2 regions of the Pseudalkalibacillus sp. Hm43 genome follow, and region 2 is predicted to be linked to the other one. Evidence: a T-box and tRNA genes for the amino acid it is inferred to sense, from the RefSeq annotation. Region 2 holds a T-box; the other holds one or more tRNA genes.

Region 1 (7,373 bases), 1.3 Mb from region 2:
GGGGATGTCATTGTAACCCTGGGGGAAGATCTTACTGAAGAACAGAAACAAGGTATCCTGAAAGAAATGGATGTCCCATCAGATGTGGATACGATATCCGTCACAAATGAAGAGGAGCATCAATACTTAGGAGAATATATATCCAAAGCACAAATCGGTACAAGAGCAATTTCTTCGACCAAAATTACAATCGGTGAAAAAGATTCTGGCTTGAACGTAGAGACGAATAACATCAACTGGGTCACAGAGGAAATGTTTGCGAACGCTCTGACGACTGCAGGGGTTACGGATGCTGACATTTATGTGACAGCACCATTCGAAGTGTCAGGTACAGCAGGATTGACAGGAATTTTGAAAGCTTATGAAGTGAAAACGGATATTAAAATTCCTGAAGAACAAAAACAAGTTGCAAACGAAGAAATGGTCAAAACCGTCAAACTGGGAGATCGTGTAGGTGCAGACAAAGCGACAGAACTCATGACTAAGATCAAGAAAGAACTCGCAGAGAACCCAGTGGAAACGGAAGAGGATTTAAGAGCACTCATTCAAAGAGTAGCGGAAGAAGTCGGCATTACATTGACCGATGAAGAGCTGAACGGACTTGTATCCTTGTTCAATCGGATGAAGGAAATGAACATCGACTGGGACCAGGTCAAAAGCAACCTTGAAAATGTAAGAAACAACTTAAGTGAGTTTCTGAATAAAGAAGAGACACAAGGAATCATTCGCAATATTCTCGATTTCTTCATCGCATTGATTGAAGCACTTAAGAATTTGTTTAAATAACAAAAACCCAGACCCGATCGGGTCTGGGTTTTTGTTTTGATGACTATTTTAGATTTCTTCTGTTTCTTGTTTCTTAGGAAGCGGTACGAATTTGATGACTTGAGACAGGATGAAGATTGCCACTCCCCAGTAGAGAAGAAATTGGAGCGGAATCGTGATGCGTAACAGATCCATTAATGCAAAGAATATGGTCGGTAATGTGACAGAATAAGCTGACAGAATCCATAACTGACGATACGGCAAGTTCCGTTTCATGATGTTTTTGATGATCAAACCAATCAGAGCGAGTACAGTAACCCCGATGAATTTAAGTGCAGTCATGAATAGATAAGCGGCCACAATTGCTACCGTGATAATCAATGGAAGCAAGTTTTGAGCTGAATCGATGAATCCATCGATATCGTTCTTATTGAAGCTAACGTCCTGCATCGTTCCATAATTGAATGTATCAGCACTCCCAGCACTGATGATCACCATTTGATTGTCCAAGATTGCAATTGCGTTATCATACTGATCCAGATCATCTCTCGTTATTGTACCTGTCGTATCAAATATAAACGTCTGATTGCCATCTTTCCGGACGACGGGCTCATCCATGTCAGAAGTCAATTGACCATCCTGGAATTGAAAGTCCGGGATATCTTCTTGGAGTGCTGTCGCGAACTCGTTTGTTGCCTTTGAAATGGATAGCCCCATGTTCAGTCCGATAAAGATCATGGATATCAACATTAAAATAAAAACATATCCGATTGACTTCCCGATTTTTTGGAACCGGAATGTAGCTATCGTTTTAGGTGAATATAAGCTTACAAAAAATTGCTTGAATACGTTCATGGTTATCCCCCTTCAGTTTCTAGACTCATTTTATCTTTCCTATACGAAATGAACAAGGTAAAAGTTCCCCAAATCAAATCTAACATACAAATTTACAAAAAAATTAAAAAATCTTAAAAGTGTTTACAAACCAAGTCAAGTTGGTGATAATGAATGAGGCAAATTATGTCGAAATTTTTATGTAGGGGATGAATGAATTGGATTTAGACATTCAAAAGATGATATTCGAATTCATTGGTGGACTTGGTATCTTCCTATTTGGAATCAAATACATGGGAGATGGTCTACAGAATTCGGCAGGAGATCGGTTAAGAGATATACTTGATCGTTTCACGTCCAACCCATTCATGGGAGTACTTGCAGGAATTATTGTCACGATCTTGATTCAGTCAAGCTCAGGTACGACCGTGCTGACAGTCGGTCTAGTAAATGCAGGTTTCATGACCTTAAGACAAGCAATTGGTGTTATCATGGGTGCGAATATCGGTACCACGGTGACCGCATTCATCATTGGGATTGAGATCAAGGAATACGCCTTGCCAATTCTTGCAGTCGGAGCCTTGTTGCTCTTCTTCTTCAATTCGAAGAAAGTGAAGTACATCGGTCAAGTATTCTTTGGTTTTGGTGCACTCTTCTACGGTCTAGACTTGATGGGCTCTGGAATGAAACCATTACGTTCTCTTGAAGCATTCCAACAACTGACGGTTGATATGTCCAATAACCCATTATTAGGTGTCGTCATCGGTACCTTGTTTACGGTTATCGTACAGAGTTCCAGTGCAACAATAGGGATTCTCCAGGAACTATATTCTCAGGGTGCTGTCCAATTGGACGCTGCCTTACCAGTTCTATTTGGGGATAACATTGGTACAACCATCACTGCTGTCCTGGCAGCAATCGGTGCAAGTGTTGCAGCAAGAAGAGCAGCCTTGACGCATGTAATTTTCAACTTGCTTGGAACTGCAGTCTTCTTGATTCTACTACTACCATTTACAGCGTATGTGGAATATCTAGCAACAACGTTCGACTTGAATGAGAAGATGCAGATTGCATTTGCTCATGGATCATTCAACTTTGCAAATACAGCCATTCAATTCCCATTCATCGCTTTCCTGGCATACCTAGTAACTAAACTTGTGCCTGGAGATGATGTTGAAATTGAATATAAAGCAAAACATCTAGATCCTATTTTCCTTGAAAAGTCTCCTGCAGTAGCGCTTGGACAAGCTAAGCTCGAAGTGCTTCGAATGGCAGATTATGCGAAAAAAGGATTACATGAAACCTTTACGTTTTTAGATACGAAAAATAAGAAAAACGCAGATAAAGCTGCTCAATATGAAGAAGCGATCAATAACCTTGATCAAAGGATTACAGAGTATCTTGTCCAATTGTCTTCTTATACGTTATCGACACATGACTCAGAACAGCATTCCATCTTGATGGACTCTGTACGTGATATCGAACGTATCGGAGACCATATGGAAAATATCGTCGAACTCGTTGAATATCAGATGACGCACAAAGTGGATCTCACAGATACAGCGATCCGTGATTTGAATGAAATGTTCGAACTAACGATGTCAACGATTGATGAAGCGTTCCATGCAATGGATGAGAACGATAAAGAGAAAGCTCGTAAAGTTGTTGATATGGAAAATGCCATTGATAAAATGGAGAGAACACTTCGTAAACAACATATCCTTCGTTTGAATGAAGGGAAGTGCAGCGGAGCATCCGGTATCGTATTCGTAGATATCATCAGTAACCTCGAGCGTATCGGGGACCATGCGGTGAATATTGCGGAATACGTTTTAGGAGAAGAGGAGTAAAATGACCATTATTGCCTGGGTACTCATAACTGTATTATTTGTACTAGCGTTTGTGGGATTGATCTATCCGATCATTCCCTCATCCGTCTTTTTGATTGCAGGTTACCTGATCTATGGTTGGATGTTCAGTTTTGAACCCCTGACCTGGGTGTTCTGGGTGATACAGGGTATACTTGTCATCCTCTTATATGTAACCGATTATGCGAGTAATTTTTACGGTGTCAAAAAAAGAGGCGGGAGCAAGCATGCCATTTGGGGTAGTACAATCGGTCTTCTGGTTGGACCTTTCATCATACCTGTAATTGGGATCTTGATTGGACCGTTTGTAGGGGCTATTGTAGGCGAACTCCTTCATCAGAAAGGTGATTTCAAACAGGCAGTCAGAGTCGGAATTGGATCGTTACTAGGCTTTATCGGTGGTACAACCGTCAAGTTGATTATCCAAGCAGGTATGGTTATTTATTTCTTAGTGAAAGTCTTATAAGTGTTATTGCAAGCAGGGACAGAACATGGTATATTATTTCTTGTCCCTGTTTTTCTTTTTGATTGGAAGAAAAAACGGCATTGACTTTTTACGGTGAAGATGTTATTCTAAATCTTGTCGTTAAAAAGATATTATTCCACAGTAGCTCAGTGGTAGAGCTATCGGCTGTTAACCGATCGGTCGCAGGTTCGAGTCCTGCCTGTGGAGCCATGGCGGTGTAGCTCAGCTGGCTAGAGCGTACGGTTCATACCCGTGAGGTCGGGGGTTCGATCCCCTCCGCCGCTACCATTTTTAACTGATTCATGGCGATTGTGGCGAAGTGGTTAACGCACCGGATTGTGGTTCCGGCATTCGTGGGTTCGATTCCCATCAGTCGCCCCATAAAGACCATTTAAGCAAAGCATACATACTATGCGGACCCTTAGCTCAGTTGGTCAGAGCAGTCGGCTCATAACCGATTGGTCGTAGGTTCGAGTCCTACAGGGTCCACCACTTAACTCTAGTTAAGTTGATATCATACGGAGGTATACCCAAGTCTGGCTGAAGGGAGCGGTCTTGAAAACCGCCAGGGGTGTAACAGCCCGCGGGGGTTCGAATCCCTCTACCTCCTCCATTTTATCTTCAAACAACATAGGACAGGTTTTCGTCCATATACTATTATCGTCGCGGGGTGGAGCACGTAGGAATAAGCTACGGAGCATAAGCTTCAGCGAACCGTTCGAAAGGCAGCTTGAATATTCAAACTGAGAACGGGTTGGAGGACATTCAGTTTCTCATCAACATCATTGGACAATCATCGTCCATAAACTAATATCGTCGCGGGGTGGAGCAGTCTGGTAGCTCGTCGGGCTCATAACCCGAAGGTCATAGGTTCAAATCCTATCCCCGCAACCAAAATAATTCATTGAACAACGTCGAATCGACATTCTTTCAATGAATATCTGGAGTACCCGCAAGGGTGCAACCAATTTAAGTTCAATGCACAACGTCGTTTCGACTTCCTGCTCATTGAACATATGAAGTACCCGAAGGGTTCAACCAAATTACATACGGCTCGATAGCTCAGTCGGTAGAGCAGAGGACTGAAAATCCTCGTGTCGGCGGTTCGATTCCGTCTCGAGCCACCATTCTTGAAAACTTCACTATATAGGAAGTTTTTTTATTTTGCTCAAAAGACATAAATAGAGCCTATTCATCCCTATCAAGAGAAAAAAGAGCTGTGATGGTAACGAATAGAGCCTATTCATCCCTATCAAGAGAAAAAAGGGCCGTGATGGTAACGAATAGAGCCTATTCAACCCTATCAGAAGAAAAAAGAGCTGTGATGGTAACGAATAGAGCTTATTCATCCCTATCAAGAGAAAAAATGGCCGTGATGGTAATGAATAGAGCTTATTCATCCCTATGAACTGAAAAAATCCCGATCTTGGTAATGAATAGAGGATGTTCATCACTTGATCAATACCCAAGCAGTGTTTAAAAATTGAATCCACTGGGTAAATTTGATATTGTTAGAAATGTAGGCACTTAACCCGTGCTTTGTAACTACATATTCTTAAAGGAGGAGATTCAATTGGCAAAACACGAACTACCAGCACTACCATATGAGTTCAACGCTCTTGAACCTCACATCGACGAAGAAACTATGAAAATCCACCATGGTAAACACCATAACGCATACGTAACAAAGCTGAATGGTGCACTTGAAGGACATGCGGATCTACAAGATAAAAGCATCGAAGCTCTTATGAGCAACTTGGATGCAGTACCTGAAAACATCCGTACAGCTGTCCGTAACAATGGTGGTGGACATGCCAACCACACATTGTTCTGGCAAGTACTCAGCCCGAACGGTGGCGGAGCTCCTACTGGTGAACTAGCTGACGCAATCAACTCCAAGTTCGGAAGCTATGACAAATTCCAAGAAGAATTTGCAAATGCAGCTGCTGGACGTTTCGGATCTGGCTGGGCTTGGTTAGTCGTAAACAACGGCGAACTAGAAGTAATGAGTACTCCAAACCAAGATACTCCATTGATGGAAGGTAAGACACCAATTCTTGGACTTGATGTTTGGGAGCACGCTTACTACTTGAACTATCAAAACCGTCGTCCTGACTACATTTCAGCATTCTGGAATGTTGTAAACTGGGACGAAGTTACAAAACGCTACAACGAAGCGAAGTAATTCTATACACACTGAAGAAGGACCAGTTGATCTGGTCCTTCTTTTTTATTTCATTTTTATTGTAAAAATCAGGCTTGTATGCATATGGATAAACATGGAAAAAGAGGTCGGACCATGACTTGTACCCAACACCTCCTTTTATATAGGACATACAACTAATAAGAGTGACAATAAAAGGAGGAACTAGGTTGGCTTTTCCAAATGATGATCAATATACCCCAATACCGTTAGGAGCAGGGTTATATTTTGACGTGACAGGCGATGAGAACCCGACTTCTGTAGACCTTGTCGGAAATCAGGCAAACCCTTCGTTTGCTATGGCTTACGATGGTACGAACGTATATTTTAGGCTTCGATTAAGAGAAGATCCCCGGAATCGGCAATTGACAGGATTTCGCAATTTTTCTTGGGGAGTTCTCTTTAATACAGGAGGTCAGCCGGGAACGTATCAATGGCTATTAGCAGTCAATGGGTTGGATGGTGAATTGAATCTTATACAAAATACTGTAGAAAGGGTTAATTCATGGAATGATCCTGCTGAAGGAACCAATGGCAGAGGGGCACCCAATTATTCACAACCCATTATCAATTTTGACATTGCCAGAGTAACACCTGCTCCAACTAGGTTTGGGAATGATGATAATGTCTTCTTGGATTTTTTTATCCCTGCGAACATTCTTTTCGATTTTCTGAACATAACCGAAAATACGCCTCTACAACTCATTTCTTTTACCTCGACAAATGCAAACAACTACAACAAAGATTCATTGAGAGTCAGTGAAGGATTTCAATTTATAGATGCTTTTTCAGATCCAATATCCCCAATCGACGCAGACATAAAAGCACGATTAGACCTTGAGAAAATCATCCTCAGTGGACCGACTACTGTAAGCGCAGGAAATGAAGCAAGTTATAGTGCACGATTAATTGTTGAGAATATCGGGAGAAGTGAAGCGACGACAGTAAGTTTAAGAGATGTTATCCAATTCGATTTACTGAACACCTTTATCATTACGAGTGTATCAACAGGGAATGCAACGTTTAATAACACAACGAAAACGCTGAGTTGGGAAATCGGAAGTATACCTCCTGGATCCAATGCAGTTTTGGATTTTGAATTGAGTGGTTTTTTCAATAATCCTGGAACCAGGACATTAGAGACCGCAACGGTCCAAGGGACGGATAGTAAAACTGGAAAAAGGTTAACACCACAAACGGAGACGACAACCATAACGGTCATAGAAGATGGCGGAGT
Region 2 (7,373 bases):
TGACATTTTTATATACCGTGCTTTAAAGTCTTAAACAATCTTTTATTAATTTTAAATGGTGAAGGAGTGGAGTGATCGATCATGTCGAAGGAATTGGAAGTCTTGCGTGAACAGATTGAACAATTGAACATGCAAATATTAGACTTGTTGAACCAACGCGGTACGGTTGTTCAACAAATCGGGAAAATCAAAGAAATGCAAGGCGTGAAGCGTTTTGATCCTGTTCGTGAGCGCCGTCTTTTGGATCAAGTTGCAGAACACAACAATGGTCCTTTTGAGACCTCCACGCTTCAGCACATATTCAAGACGATATTCAAAGCGAGTCTTGAACTTCAGAAAGAGGACAATCGAAAAGCACTTCTCGTTTCTCGAAAACGGAAACCTGAGAATACGGTCATTAATGTAAATGGTGAATTGATTGGAGACGGGAATGCCCGTTTCATCATGGGGCCCTGTGCTGTAGAAAGCTACGATCAAGTCTTTCAGGTAGCTAAGGAAATGAAAGCGCAAGGATTGAAGCTGCTTCGAGGCGGGGCTTTCAAACCGAGAACATCCCCGTATGACTTCCAGGGGCTGGGCTTTGAAGGATTGGAAATTTTACGAAAGGTAGCAGATGAACTCGATCTCGCCGTCGTGACTGAAATCCTCAATCCGAATGATTTGGAGAAAGCACTGGATTATGTCGATGTCATCCAAATCGGCGCTCGAAACATGCAAAACTTCGATTTACTGAAAGCAGCAGGTTCAGTGAACAAACCTGTTCTGTTGAAGCGAGGTATGTCAGCGACAATTGAAGAATTCATGTACGCTGCCGAATACATCATCTCAAGTGGAAATGAACAAGTGATTCTATGTGAACGAGGAATTCGTACGTATGAACGAGCAACCCGGAACACGCTCGATATCTCTGCCGTACCAATTCTGAAGAAGGAGACACATCTGCCTGTGATCGTCGATGTGACCCATTCAACCGGCAGGAAAGATCTGCTCGTTCCAGCTGCAAAAGCCGCACTTGCCATCGGCACTGACGGTATCATGGCTGAAGTCCATCCCGACCCTGCTGTTGCGTTATCGGACTCAGCTCAGCAGATGAATCTCGAAGAATTCAAATCGTTCATGAATGAAGTAAGGCCGGAACCCATCATTGCGAAAAAGAAGACCAGCGCTTAAGCTAACGGGTTCGGTTATCTATCACAAACAATAAATATGTTGACTAAAATGTGCCCCGAATTGCATAGCAATTTGAGGCACTATTTTTGTTGATAAATAAGGATTATTGCTCAAATAGAACGTTAAATTGTTTGAACATTTGCATACGAATTTGTAACCTTTCAGAATCCCCTGTATGTTTGCAAATTGACCTGCATTTTACTATTAATTGTTCTTGTTAGAATGCGGAAGGTAATCAAGATTTTAAACCTATTGTTATTCAACAAAAGGACAGGATTGTTGAAGGTGGGAGATAGGGTTTAACGGACATCAGATCCGTTATTTGTGACAAAAACGCCAATTTCGGTGTGCAAACGGACATCAGATGCGCTATTTTTTAAAAAGTATATTGTTTTGGATGATTTTGAACCAAATAAGGTATCATATGTCCGTTAAGTATAGTGAAAATGAATAAGTTATAGAAATAAGGTCCTCAATGTCCGTTAGATTTATGAATTAGTCATTCTTCATTAATTATCGTGCGCTTTAGTTTAAAAAACTGGAATAAAATAATATTTAAGCGCTGGTTCTTTTTCATTTTAAATTGAAAGTTCTTAAAGCATAAAAAAAATTCGTTACTAAATGTAACGAATTTTATTCACATACAATCTCCGTTGTAATATGCGCTGTGATTTAATAAAAATGGAGGAGGTAGAGGGATTCGAACCCCCGCGGGCTGTTACACCCCTGGCGGTTTTCAAGACCGCTCCCTTCAGCCAGACTTGGGTATACCTCCGTACCGACAAAAATCATTATAGCATCGTCGAAAAGCAAAAGTCAACACTAAATCGACATTTTTTTTGAAAGGAAAAGTGTAAGTGCCCCGTTCAGTCACGAAGGTCACTGGAAAACAGACGAGGAGGCTGTGGCCGCCGCAGGAAGTTTGAAGTGATCCAAGTGACTGGGCACTGAGCTAGACATCTCTTCCTTGCATCAAACATATTTTAAAGGGCGGTTGAATCCCGCCCTTTCCATCTATTTTTTACTTCGTAATCACGCTTTTGTTCCCCATGTATGGACGTAGCACTTCAGGAATTTCGACAGAACCATCTTCCTGTTGATAATTCTCTAAGATTGCTGCAACCGTTCGACCAATTGCAAGTCCAGAACCGTTCAATGTGTGTACATGTTCCGGCTTCGCTTTTGGCTCACGACGGAAACGGATATTAGCACGACGCGCCTGGAAGTCCTCAAAGTTACTGCAAGAAGAGATCTCACGGTATGTTTCATAGCTTGGGATCCAAACCTCGATGTCATATTTCTTCGCCGCGGTAAAACCAAGATCACCCGTACACATGCTCATCACTCGATATGGAAGCTTCAAGAGCTGCAACACTTTTTCCGCATGTCCAGTCAATGTTTCCAACTGGTCATAAGACTCTTCAGGTTTTACAAAGTGTACAAGTTCTACTTTGTTGAATTGGTGGTGACGAATCAAGCCGCGTGTATCACGACCTGCAGATCCAGCTTCAGAACGGAAACATGCACTGAATGCGACATAAGCTTTCGGAAGTTCTTCAGGCTTCAAGATTTCATCACGGTGTAGGTTCGTTACAGGGACTTCAGCCGTTGGAATCAAGAAATAATCTTCTTCACGAATTTTGAAAGCATCCTCTTCGAACTTCGGAAGCTGACCAGTACCTGTCATACTTTCACGGTTGACGAGATATGGAGGCAGAACTTCCGTATAACCGTGCTGGTCTTCATGCAGATCCATCATGAAGTTAATCAATGCACGCTCAAGACGAGCACCTAATCCTTTGTAAAAAGCGAAACGGCTTCCTGTTACTTTGGCTGCACGTTCGAAGTCAACGATGTCTAAATCTGTTGCAACATCCCAGTGAGGTTTTGGTTCGAAATCGAACTGACGAATGTCGCCCCATTCTCTTGCGACCACATTATCTTCTTCATCCCCACCGATTGGTGCAGATTCATGAGGGATGTTCGGCAAGGTCAGCATGATTTTTTGCAGCTTCTCCTCAACTAGGCGAAGTTCTTCATCATAAGACTTGATCTTCTCACCGACTTCTCGCATTTCTGTAATCAGGTGATCCGCATCCTTCTTTTCTCGTTTGAACTCTGCTACTTGCTTAGACACTGTATTACGACGGCTTTTCAGCTCTTCTACCTGATTGATCAATTCTCGACGCTTTTCATCTAAATCTTGGATTTGATCTAATCCAGAGATATCTTCACCTCTCGTAGAAAGCTTCTCCTTTACCTCGTCAAAATTGTCACGTACGAATTTCAAATCTAACATCTTCTTCTCCTCCTTCACTTAATCAAGCTTTTTTATTGATGAAACAGTCATCTTAAACACACATCACAGTATCGCTTAGTTGAGCAATTTCATGTTTGAATCACACATCACAGTATCGCTTAGTTGAGCAATTTCATGTTTGAATCACACATCTAGACGAATTAGAAACGAGTAACACCGATATCATTCGTCTTGGGAATTAAAAAAACTCCCGTCCCATATGTGTTTGTATCACATAAAGGGACGAGAGTTCACCCGCGTTGCCACCCTGGTTGTACCATCACAAATAGACGGTACCACTCTGGTAATGTAACGGTTACTAACCGAAAATACTTACTGGAGCTCAGGCTCGTTCTGCATTTTACTCAAGGATGGATTCACAAGGCTCTATCACCGATTTCCACCAACCATCGGCTCTCTATAGGAAAGAGGACTTGCTACTAGTTCCTGTCAACATTCGCTTCGATATTGTGTTAGTAGTAATTTACACTATTTCGATACGTTATGCAACTCGTTTTTATATTCCTCTGCCATCTTGACGAAATAACCATGCATTCTGTGGTCATCTGTCAATTCTGGATGGAATGCGCAGCATAGAAAACGCCCTTGTTGTGCTGCAACGACTTTGTCCTGGAATGTTGCTAATACTTTTACATCTGAACCGACTGATTCGATATATGGTGCACGGATGAATACACCGATATAATCTTCATCGCCTTCCATACCATCCACATTAAGAGGAATTTCAAAACTCTCTCTTTGGCGTCCGAAACCGTTACGATGGACTTTGATATCCATGACTTCAAGATGACCATGTTCTTGTCCGATGATCTCTTTCGCCATCAAAATCAAACCTGCGCACGTTCCAAACATCGGCTTTCCGGACTTGGCGAACTCCTGCAAAGGTCCGAACATTTCATATTTATCAATCAGACGACGCATCGTCGTGCTTTCCCCACCGGGTACGACGAGTGCATCAATGTCCTTTAATTCTTCAACACGTTTAATCAATTTCACTTCTGCACCTGATGCTTCTAGTGAACGAGCATGTTCACGAACTGCACCTTGCAGGGCAAGAATCCCAACTGTGACCATCTGGATGTCTCCTTTGTCGTCTCTTACCATCCACGATCTTGCATACGCTCTGAAGGTTGAAGAGAAGAAATCTCGACACCTTTCATCGCTGTTCCAAGACCCTTAGACAATTTAGCGATCAAATCATAATCTTGATAGTGTGTTGTCGCTTCTACAATTGCACGAGCGAACTTCTCAGGGTTATCGGATTTGAAGATACCAGATCCGACGAATACGCCATCTGCCCCAAGTTCCATCATCAATGCAGCATCTGCTGGAGATGCTACTCCACCTGCCGCAAAGTTGACCACCGGTAGACGTCCTTCACGCTTGATTTGAAGAAGGAGCTCATATGGTGCACCAAGGTTTTTCGCTTCTGTCATGATCTCGTCTTCGCTCATACCGACGACTTTCTTCACTTGAGCTTGAATGAGACGCATGTGACGGACTGCTTCTACGATATTACCTGTTCCAGGCTCACCTTTCGTACGAAGCATAGAAGCACCTTCTCCGATACGACGAGTCGCTTCACCAAGGTCACGCGCACCACATACGAATGGCACCGTGAAGTCACGCTTGTTCAAGTGATACACTTCATCTGCAGGTGTCAAAACTTCACTTTCGTCGATGTAGTCTGCACCAAGCGCTTCTAGAACACGAGCCTCAACGATATGACCGATACGTGCTTTTGCCATGACTGGAATTGAAACGGCATTGATGACCTCTTCAACAATTGTTGGGTCTGCCATACGAGCAACTCCACCAGCTGCACGAATATCTGCAGGGACACGCTCAAGTGCCATTACGGCAACTGCGCCAGCCTCTTCAGCAATCTTCGCTTGTTCTGCGTTCACAACGTCCATGATGACGCCGCCTTTTTGCATTTCTGCCATTCCGCGTTTTACGCGATCAGTACCTGTTTGTACCATGTATAATTCCCCCTATCAGTAGGTGTTTTTTAAGTATGATTCGGTTAATTCTTAAATCCTATCCTATTGTATCACTTTTCTGTTTTCATGCCTATCCAGACAGGTGATTCCACATGAAATACCACTGGAAATTTCTTCATTGTTTCAAAAAAGGAACTGAGCATGAAATGCTTCAGTTCCTTGTATATGGATTTGTATTAGAATAAGCCTTTGATCGAATCGACGACGTTCGACCAAATATCTCCGAAGAATCCACCGATTCCACGCATCATGAGCACGAACCAGTTCGCTTTTTCAACGTCTGCTTGAGCGACAATCGGAGAGCTCGCTTTCTTGCTAGCTTTTTCCGTAATGTAGCCTAAGTCTTCTCCTGCGTACTCAAGACTTAATGTGCCGACTTGATCTCCTTTTTTGACAGGAGCCGTCAATTGGCCTTTATCATTGAGCACTTTGTTGTTCCAAGTCACTTTTGGCTTATATTGATCTTCTTCACCATTTGGAATCACCATAGAAAGTGCATCTGTAGACTGGACATCTACGCTTTTCTCTTTTCCTTTGATGACTGGGATAGAAGACTTACCATCAATAACATATCCTGCCTTGACGATTTCTTGCTTTCCGAAGTTATTGAAACCATAATCCAAAAGCTTTCTTGTTTCTTCAAAACGTGCTCTACGGTCGTTTGCTTTCATGACTACAGAAATTAGTCGTAGACCATTACGTTCAGCTGTTCCAGTGAAGGAATATCCTGCAAGATCAGTAGATCCCGTTTTCAATCCATCGATACCTTCATACGCGAGACCAAAACCTTGAGGGTTCCCCGGAAGCATCCAGTTCCAGTTGATCATACGGTTTTCATCATCCGTTCCTTTTCGGAACAATTTCTCTGGAATCTTTGCCGTTTCGAGGATTTGCGGATAATCATTCAGTAAATGATACGCAAGCTTCGCTGTATCACGAGATGAAATCATGTTCATGTCTTCTTCACCACCAGCTGGGTGGTTACCTTTTAAGTCACGGTTATTTAAGCCTGTACTATTAACGAAATTATATTTTTTCAATCCTAGTTCTTTTGCTTTATCATTCATCATTTTGACGAAGTTTGCTTCAGAACCTGCAATCGTTTCTGCAATCGCCATTGTGGCACCATTTGCGGAATAAATCGCGGCTGCTTCGTATAGTTCTTTGATCGTATAATCCGGATCGGCATCTTTTCTTAGCCATACATTGGACAAGCTTCTATCTTGCGCTACTTTATGTACACGATCGCTTATTTTAACTGGGGTTTCCCATTGAACTTCACCATTGTCAACTGCTTCTAAAATCAAATATAAACTCATCATCTTGGTCATACTTGCCGGTGGCAATAGTAAATCAGCATTTTTCTCAAATAGAATCTTACCTGATTCTGCATCTACTAGAATAGCAGCTTCTGCTTGCAACTGTAATTCAGGAGCAGCATAACCTTTCTTTGCAGTAGATGTGATAATTCCAGTAATGACGAGTGCCATCGTTAAAACTAAGATGACTGTTTGTTTCATTCGGTTAATCAACCTTTGCACCTCCAACCCATATACAACACCGGTTATTGTACCATAATAAATATGAAAAAAATAGACAGTGGAAACCCCACTGTCTGAAAAAATTTAAAAATGGTACAAACATCGCATCTTTTTTTACGATTGTGTGACAACCGGCATAAAAACGTCCTATACCGAGTAGTTTGGTGCTTCTTTCGTGATCTGTACATCATGTGGATGGCTTTCTCGTAATCCAGCGTTCGTGATGCGGGTAAACCTTGCATTTTCCCTCAAGTCATCAACACTTGGCGTGCCGCAATAACCCATTCCAGATCGCAAGCCTCCAACCAATTGATGTACAGTGTCCGCTAGTGGCCCTTT

Evidence for each region. A T-box is a leader RNA that pairs with one kind of tRNA and senses whether it is charged. The one in region 2 lies ahead of serS (serine--tRNA ligase), so its partner is inferred to be a tRNA-Ser.
Region 1: it encodes a tRNA-Ser, which carries the amino acid that the T-box ahead of serS (serine--tRNA ligase) is inferred to sense. The anticodon was not compared.

The regions. Positions count from the first base shown of each region.
Region 1 is NZ_CM135129.1:39,979-47,351, forward strand. It holds gene ACXQIQ_RS00215 (DUF1002 domain-containing protein) at 1-786, shown strand, start outside; gene ACXQIQ_RS00220 (DUF1189 domain-containing protein) at 835-1,620, opposite strand; gene ACXQIQ_RS00225 (Na/Pi cotransporter family protein) at 1,809-3,449, shown strand; gene ACXQIQ_RS00230 (DUF456 domain-containing protein) at 3,451-3,933, shown strand; tRNA gene ACXQIQ_RS00235 (tRNA-Asn) at 4,069-4,143, shown strand; tRNA gene ACXQIQ_RS00240 (tRNA-Met) at 4,145-4,221, shown strand; tRNA gene ACXQIQ_RS00245 (tRNA-His) at 4,239-4,314, shown strand; tRNA gene ACXQIQ_RS00250 (tRNA-Ile) at 4,349-4,425, shown strand; tRNA gene ACXQIQ_RS00255 (tRNA-Ser) at 4,454-4,546, shown strand; tRNA gene ACXQIQ_RS00260 (tRNA-Met) at 4,751-4,827, shown strand; tRNA gene ACXQIQ_RS00265 (tRNA-Phe) at 4,985-5,060, shown strand; gene ACXQIQ_RS00270 (superoxide dismutase) at 5,507-6,118, shown strand; gene ACXQIQ_RS00275 (carboxypeptidase regulatory-like domain-containing protein) at 6,307-7,373, shown strand, end outside.
Region 2 is NZ_CM135129.1:2,437,680-2,445,052, forward strand. It holds gene ACXQIQ_RS13035 (bifunctional 3-deoxy-7-phosphoheptulonate synthase/chorismate mutase) at 82-1,170, shown strand; tRNA gene ACXQIQ_RS13040 (tRNA-Ser) at 1,853-1,945, opposite strand; gene serS (serine--tRNA ligase) at 2,192-3,469, opposite strand; T-box leader at 3,706-3,932, opposite strand; gene pdxT (pyridoxal 5'-phosphate synthase glutaminase subunit PdxT) at 3,959-4,564, opposite strand; gene pdxS (pyridoxal 5'-phosphate synthase lyase subunit PdxS) at 4,588-5,472, opposite strand; gene ACXQIQ_RS13060 (D-alanyl-D-alanine carboxypeptidase family protein) at 5,670-7,022, opposite strand; gene guaB (IMP dehydrogenase) at 7,182-7,373, opposite strand, start outside.